2 regions of the Weissella sp. MSCH1 genome follow, and region 1 is predicted to be linked to the other one. Evidence: predicted binding sites of a transcription regulator. Region 1 holds the regulator's gene; the other holds the start of a gene.
What was found. The regulator Rex, encoded in region 1, represses fermentation and respiration genes when NADH is low (regulators of the CRP and FNR family bind a similar motif). The targets are predictions, from matches to a motif close to TTGTGAANTANTTCACAA.
Positions count from the first base shown of each region.

Region 2: a site for Rex is predicted at 1,720-1,737, ahead of ACJ28U_RS01065 (glycerol dehydrogenase). Genes of this name have one in related genera too.

Region 1 covers NZ_JBJMBA010000031.1:26,919-31,136, reverse strand. The annotation lists gene ACJ28U_RS02780 (Gfo/Idh/MocA family protein) at 1-711, shown strand, start outside; gene ACJ28U_RS02775 (DEAD/DEAH box helicase) at 817-2,124, shown strand; gene ACJ28U_RS02770 (redox-sensing transcriptional repressor Rex) at 2,351-2,992, shown strand; gene ACJ28U_RS02765 (hypothetical protein) at 3,189-4,106, shown strand; gene ACJ28U_RS02760 (hypothetical protein) at 4,099-4,218, shown strand, end outside.
Region 2 covers NZ_JBJMBA010000022.1:16,796-21,013, forward strand. The annotation lists gene ACJ28U_RS01060 (hypothetical protein) at 23-457, opposite strand; gene ACJ28U_RS01065 (glycerol dehydrogenase) at 605-1,696, opposite strand; gene ACJ28U_RS01070 (hypothetical protein) at 1,973-2,155, shown strand; gene ACJ28U_RS01075 (hypothetical protein) at 2,359-4,218, opposite strand, start outside.

The DNA of each region.
Region 1 (4,218 bases):
TCGGCCTTTTCAAATACTAAGGAATATGAAGCAGTTTACTCGGCTTTGCGTGAGCACCCAAATGTCCGCTTATTTGAGGCTGCTCGTCACGTACATCAGGCTAATTTTAAAGCGATTGAAGCGAAAGTTGCAGAGATGACGCATATTTCTGGGGCAACGTTAGTGTATGAAAAGTATTCATCACGCTTTGATGATTATTTGGCAGGTAAGGAGCCGAATGTCTTAACTCGTGAGTTTAGTGCTGGTGCTTTGACTGATTTAGGCGTTTATCCATTATATGCCGCGATTAAGCTATTTGGGATGCCACAAGAAAGTCACTATTTCGCAACGCCATTGCGTAATGGGGCAGACGGTCGCGGGATTGCCGTTTTGCGCTATGCTGACTTTGATGTGACTATTCAATTTGGTAAGGGAGCCAACAGTTATTTGCATTCAGAAATTTTGGGGATGCGTGACACGATTGTGATTGATTCAATCGCTGAATTGGGTGAAGTCGTTTATAAAGATGGCGCTGGTAACGACACTGAAATTAGCACACCAGCACCAGAAAATCCAATGGTGCCAGAGATGCAAGTGTTCGCAGCGATTATTAATGACCCAATTGGTCAAGACGCGACATATCGCGAATTGCTGACGTTGAGTCAACGCGTGAATATTGTGTTAACTAATTTGCGTCAAGATGCCGGTATTGTTTTCCCAGCAGATAAGTAATTGTTAAAAGCACGCTTCATAATCTGTTCGCGAACAGTTATGAAGCGTGCTTTTCTGTTACAATGAAAGGAACGAAAAGTAAACGAAATGACATGAGGAAAAAGAATGGATACTCGTTTTGAAGAACGTTTGGCATCAGTAGGCTTTACAACCCTAACGCCAATCCAAGAAGCCGTGGCTGAACCACTGGTAAATGGTGAATCAATCGATGCGCTGGCTCCAACAGGAACTGGTAAGACATTGGCCTTTACATGGCCCTTGTTGCCGACTTTAGTGCCAGGGGATGGTGAGCAACTCCTTATTTTGGCACCATCACAAGAGTTGGCCATGCAAACGACACGGGTGGTCCGTGAGTGGGCGACGCTATTAGACTTGAAGGTGTTGGCCTTAACAGGTGGGGCCAATGTTAAGCGTCAATTGGATGCATTGAAGAAGCACCCTGAAGTGATTGTTGGGACGCCTGGGCGTGTGGCTGAGCTCGTTGATAATGGTAAGTTAAAGTTGCGTCGTTTGCGCACATTGCTATTGGACGAAGCGGATGAACTCTTAACCGAAGATACAGCTAAGCAAATTGATGCCGTTTGGGATACCGTCGATGATCAAGACGTGCAGGTGGCGTTATTTGGTGCCACAGAAGTCGATCAAACAATCGCGGCTGGGTTATTCGACCGTGAATTTAACCGCATTGACCAACGTAATGTGCCAATCCCAACCGCAATTGCCCATGAGTTCTGGCCAACAGCCCGTGAGCAACGCAATAAGCGGTTGCGCCAGTTAGCTGCCCGCAAGAATTTCCAAGCCATCGTGTTCTTTAACACGACGAAGCAATTGAAGATTACGGCTAGTTTCCTAGCCCACGAGCACGTCGCCATGGCAACGCTAGTTCGTGGTGATTCTAGTTCAACGCGTGCAAAGTCATTGGAAAACTTCCGCAAGGGGACAGCAAAATTCCTACTGACGACTGATGTGGCAGCCCGCGGTTTGGATATTCCCGATTTGCCTGCAATTATTAACTTTGATTTGCCACGCACTGGTGAGACGTATACGCACCGTGCTGGCCGTACTGGTCGCATGGGTAAGCATGGTTTGGTCATTTCGTTTGGAAATGACCACGATTTACGTGATTTGCGTCGTTTGGTTGCTGTTGACATCCAACTTGTAACGGGAGTTGAACAAGCGGCTAAACCTAAGTCATTTTCTGGCTCAACTGGCGCACCAACACCCGCGCCGGCAGCAGTGGCTGGTCAACAACCAACCTTAGTAAAACCAAAGCAGCCAGCAAAGCCCCGCCTAGGTAAGAAAGCGCCTAAGAAGCAAGCCACTGAGGAAGTTGTGTCACGAACGGACCGCTTTGCAAAGGAGAAAAAGGCGAAGCGTAAGCACAGCAAAAACAAGGGTAAGCCAAAGCATTAATGAAAAAATTATTGGCTAAAAATCCGTCTGAAAAACGGCGATATTTAGGCATTAGGACCACTTTTTCGGACGAGTGGTCCTTTTCTTTTGTGAAAAACAATTGTTATTTAGTTCACATAAAGGTGGTTATATGTTACTATTAATAAGGATAGAGAGTTCACAAGTGAGAATTTATTTGTGAAATAACTTAGAGATAAAAAAATAAAGAATAATGAGGACGGCTGACATGGCAGAACATGACATCCCACGCGCAACCGCAAAGCGATTGCCAATTTATTACCGTTATTTGAAGCTTTTGCTGGATGCGGGCACAACACGTGTTTCATCAAATGAGCTTTCTGATGCAGTAAAATTTGACGCAGCGACAATTCGTCGTGATTTTTCATATTTCGGTGCTTTGGGAAAGCGCGGATACGGATATGACGTTAAGGCGTTGATGACTTTCTTTGGTGAAATTTTGAATCAAGATACTTTGGCTTCAGTTGCCCTAGTTGGAGTTGGAAATCTTGGTCAAGCCTTGTTGAACTTTAACTTCCACCAAAGTTCTAATGCGCGAATTTCGGCAGCCTTTGATATCAACGAAGATATCGTGAACACGATTCAAGCTGGTGTGCCAGTTTACAGTCTTGATGATTTGGAAAAGCAGATTTCAGATCAACGGATTGATGTGGCTATTTTGACGGTTCCAGCGCCAGTTGCCCAAGATTTGGCTAACCGTTTGGCAAAGGCTGGGGTGCACGGAATTTTGAATTTCACACCACTACGTTTGGACGTCCCAAATGACGTCCGCGTGCAAAACGTTGACTTGACGAACGAGTTACAAACATTGCTTTACTTCATCAACAATTTTGGTGGGGCTGAAGCTTAAATCATACGTGAAACACTTTGTTTACCGCTACGTACTGGTAAACAAAGTGTTTTTTGCTAATAACGGGAAACCGGTTCAGAATGAGGGTGATAATTTCATAAAAAGTGTCCTATGATTGGGACATGGGCGACCTGTTTAATCACAAAAATGTTTGATACACTGCTAGTAATGACTATAAAAAAGAAGTAGTGGCGTAATGAATAAGCATAGTGAACGTCTGTTAGAGGCGATGCGGCATATGAAGCAGAACCGCCGGATACATACGAAAGACATTGATCAACACGTGATGAGTAAGTCGGCCTATTATCGGGTGATGAAAGGGGAGACTCCGCTGAATTTACAATTAGCAATTCGGCTAATTCGGTTTATGGGTGGCCGTCCCGTTAATTTAATTGCCTACGCTGAAGATGGCGAATTATCGGCCTATGGTCGTTTTTTGATGAAATTTGGGCGCGCCATGCGGATGGGCGATTTCACACTTGCTAAACAAATCATTACCGATTTAGAGGCGCAAGTTGAGGAGTTTCAGCTGTTGGCTGACCGGGAAGTGTTGCTGATTGCCGAATATGCGTTAGCACTGGTGTTTGACGATGAGGAACAAAAAGCCCTGTTGAAACAGGAAATGCGCCGGTTAGTGGCCAAAACAGACCTATGGACAGCGATAGAAGTCACCTTATACTTCATCTCATTGTCACCAGATGCACCAATTGAATCAGTGCTCGCCGAGTTTCAAAAATACGTCATTGATAAACAGCAATTTCGCGAGCGTTTTCCCGCTGTAGAAGTGACAACGATTTGGTCTGATAATATCTTGATAATGGCTGAGACGGTGCTGACTCGGAAAAACTACGATGACTATGTAAAATTTGTGGGGTTTATTAATGAGCTATCCCCCGCCGAATACGTTTTAGAGCATGCCCCATACCGACGGGCCTTGGCTGATATCGAGCAGGCGTGGCGTGAACATAATCCGCAAATTTTGTTAGATGCCGAGCAAAAAATTAGTCGGTTTATGAAGGCAATTCATGACAATCCTGATCAAGCGGGGGAAGTGACGCAAACGTTTGTTATTTTGTTCCGAATTGCCTGGGGGGTTATAGAGACAGATGACTGATCATGTAGGTCAAGTAATTAACGATATCCGCAAAGCCAAGAACATCCCGTTGACACAATTGTTAACGTACTCTGGTTTGAACCGGGCGACGTACTATCGCTTTGTTAAAGGG
Region 2 (4,218 bases), on a different contig from region 1:
GTCTTTAATTAAAACGGCAACGTTATTGCCACATTTTTGCGTTCTCACGAATTAAATCGTGTGAGTATTTAATTGTTTCAATCATCATATCTGGAGATTTTGCCACCTTCGTACCGTAAAACTGCACAAAACCAGCAGTCACTTTAGATATTTTTGAAAACAGGCGCTTTGCCATAATGACTTTCGCTGGGAAATAATATGTTAGCACGTCAGCCATGGCATCGTCGGTCCACTGACCAGGTACTTCACGATGATATATATACATCATTTCACCCGTCGCTTCTAAAATATTTTCAGCATCTTTTTCTTTGGCAACAAGTGGCTTTTCTTGCCAAACAGCCGATGTTAAGTAATCTGCAATTAACACTTTCATCTGCTCATCAACTTCAGCAGCCACTTCATCGCTGTACTCCGGCTTATCCTGGAATAATCCGTTATCTTCAAAGAAATCCATCATTCTACCCCCGTTTGCTTATATTTACAATTATACCGGAGTTTTAGCCAATCAAAACCCGAGGCACCATTTTCTTCAAGGTTTTGTCGTACTTTATCCATAACAAAAGGCGACCACAACTTAATGCAGGCGCCTTGATTTAAAGCATTTTTAACGTGACTTCACATAAGCATCAACTGCCACAAGTGCATTTGCAACATCTTCAGCCGTGACTACGAATGGCATTTGGTGGATCGTTTCCCCTTCAGCCGTCGCTTGGACACCAATCTTCAATAGATCTTCACGAGAAGCATTCTCTAAGTGCATGTCTGCTAAGGTCGTTGGCAAGCCTAACTTCTGATAGAAATCAATATACTTATTCAGTGTCTCGGCTGTTTCGTTTTGCAAAACTAACTGCGTTAACGTACCATACGCAACTTTTTCGCCGTGGGTTAAGTGGTGAATATCACCTGTCAACGCTGTGAATCCATTGTGAATTGCGTGCGCTGCGGCTAAACCACCAGATTCAAAGCCTAACCCTGATAATAGGGTGTTCGCTTCAACAACGGATTCAAGCGCTGACGTAACGACCCCTTGTCGGTTGGCTTCAATTGCTTGAAGTCCGTAGTTGAATAGCGTTTCTTCCGCTTTCTCGGCAATCGCGACAGCGGCCAACGTTTGCTTACCACCAGCCATCGTGTCACCATGCTTCTCACTCACAGCCTTTACCTCAATCAAAGTTGCCATTGCATCCGCAATGCCTGATGCCAGATAGCGAACTGGCGACTTGGCGATAACATCCGTATCAACCATCACTAATTCTGGATTCTTTTTGTAGAATAAGTAACTCTCAAACGCCCCATCATCCGTGTAGATAACAGACAAAGCTGAAGTTGGTGCATCCGTTGATGCCAGCGTTGGCAAGATGACAACTGGTAAGTCCGCTTCATCTGCAATTGCCTTCGCAGAATCAATTGCCTTACCACCACCTAAACCAAGTACGACGTCACTCTGATTTTCACGGGCAATCTCTACCGCACGGGCAATTTCTGAGCGTGATGCTTCTCCTTGAAAGGCAACCCGAGTATATGACATGCCGGCTGCTTCCAAATTTTTAGCAAATGTCTCGCCAACAGCCGACCACGTGTGATTACCAGCTAACAACAAAGCATTTGATCCCAACTCTTTAATGTGTGTAATCCCCGTTTCCAAAACATGTGCCCCTTGCACATAACGTGATGGACTTGCAAAAACTCGTTCCATGGTTATTCCCTCCAAAGTTCATATTGTGATTTTGTTCACATTTATTATAGCACTTAAAACACTAATTAAGTTAGTCGAATTACAGTACAAAATATCTCCGTTTTATCAAACTGGAAAATCAAATAGAACAATTAGTTCCCTTTTTGTCAACCCTTTCGTCCAAAATACAGTAGACTGAATATTAGGTTTAACTGTTAAAAAAGAAAAGAGATGACTCCTGCAAAAACGATATCGAACACATCTAACATTTCAGTCAATTTTCTAAGGAGATACTAAATGGCATTAACAGAAGAAGACGTACGTATTGCTTATGCTGCAAGTAAGATTACAACCGGTAACAACCGTTCAAACTCTGGACGTGTTGCACTTTGGCTAGAAGCCTCAGTTGATGATGTGAACCAGATTATTGATCAATATTCACTCCCTATCAAGAAGACGGCGGCAATTTCGCACTTTTAGCTTCTGATTTTTCTCAGAGATAAGTACTTGATGACAAATAAAGCGGTCAGACGAATCTGGCAGCATATTTTGGGTCGGTGGTGAGAAATCATCACCGCTTTTTTCGCTCTTTTTCAAGAAATTTTATAAAAAATCCTTATCAAATAATAAACGCCAAATAAATGTCGGTGTGAATCACACATATTAAGTTTGGTTTCAATTATCTAATCATACAAACTTTCTTCGTATTCCCGATCGATCGTTCTTTCTATGTCGCGACGCATACTATCAACTCTTTCAGAAAGCAGTTCAAACAACTGTATATTTTCCACAGCGTCAATTTGATCAATATATGATTCGATGTCCTTTAATTCCTGTTGTAACAGCGGCACCTCGCTACCACTCCAAGACCTGCTCATTTTTTCGAAATAAATTCTTGACCAATCAATTGTCTCAAAATCCATTTTTGATAAGATTTTCACCATCTTTTGTTTAATATCCATATCAGCATTGTTGAACAGAAGATTTACAACAAAATAAAATATTTTTTCATCCATCGGCAAGTTCATTAACTGAATAACATCTACGAATTTAGCTTGTAAAGGTTCGGTGATTTTTTCTCCATATTGTAATGAGTATAAAACATTCATTGTCGTTTTATTTTCAAACATTAATTTCAGCGTTTGTAGTAATATTTTCCCACTCTCGTCCAATACAATAGCACGTTCGACAACCTGATTTTCGCTATTGATTACTGACGAAAACCCAGCGAGATAGAGTTTCAAAGCGTCTTCTTCAGTAAAAAAAAGTTTGCATAGCACATCCTCGTCAAAAATAAAATTTCGTTTAACAGAAAGCAAATACAAATTTTGAAGATCACCCAAATTCAAATACACAGTAAGATTTTTTAAATTTAACTTTCTTCCTCCGTATGAAAAAAAGAACCTAGCACGCTTATCATTATCCGTCAGTCTGTCGATTATCTTTTTCATAGTTTGACTGCCAACCAACATATATAGTCGCCCGAATCCTATTCTAGTAATAATCTCATCTTTTACTAGCAGAATATTTTCTTCTATGATTTGTGACGCTCCCTGGTCTTGCTCCTTTGTTAACGCAAGTTCTAGTAACCAATTTGATTTATTTTTTTCATTTGATTCATTCACTAATTGAACACTCTGATTCAAAGTAAGACTACTAAATATGTTTGAGGTTATTAACTTTTCACCAGATTCAAAATCTAAGTATGAACTTATCCAACCCCCTAACTCATCATCTGCAAAAGCTTGCGCCAGATTTATCCACCCATTAAATAAATCCCCTTTACATTCATCCGGTATATGTCTCATAATCATTGCTAACACATCCGAGAGACTATCGATTTTAGCTACAAGGAATCTGATGTATTCTAATTCTTCTTCTCGTATATCTGGGTTATAACCTTGAGATTTAAAAATATGGAATAGTAAACGACCAGCGAATAAATCTTCATTAGTATCTGCATGATACTTGGTGCTGAGTTCTGACAAGTACCCCGAAATCAATTCCTCGTACGCGGCATCATACTTTAATGCTTCATCCATATCGAATTGAGCAATAGCCTTCGTACCATCCATTCTGAACTCTTGCTGAATGTTATACATTAACCAGCAAAGCAAATCGCCAGTATCAGCCAACTTTTCGATTAACTTCTGACGCGTTGAGGCTACAATCGACAACAATTTGTCATCAATTCTAAAGTCAATAACCTTAAACGTATTTCCTGTAGTAAAACGAGCCTTACTTTTATGCAACTTCAGGAATTCCTGAATTAGCGAACTTTTCAACTCTTGTGATAATTTTACTTCACCCCATTGTCCTAAAAGCATATTTAAATTATCAAATCGCAAGCGAGAATTATCCACGGAAAAGTCAAAGGAATTTTTTAGTATTGCAAACGCATCAAATGCGGGTGTTCCATTTACTCTCAGCATTTTCAATAACAAAGCAAAAGCATAGTTCGAAAAGTCTAGATTATTTACTAACAAAACGATTAATTCCGACTCACGAAGTCTAGTATTCAAATTATTTTTATTCTCTTTAAT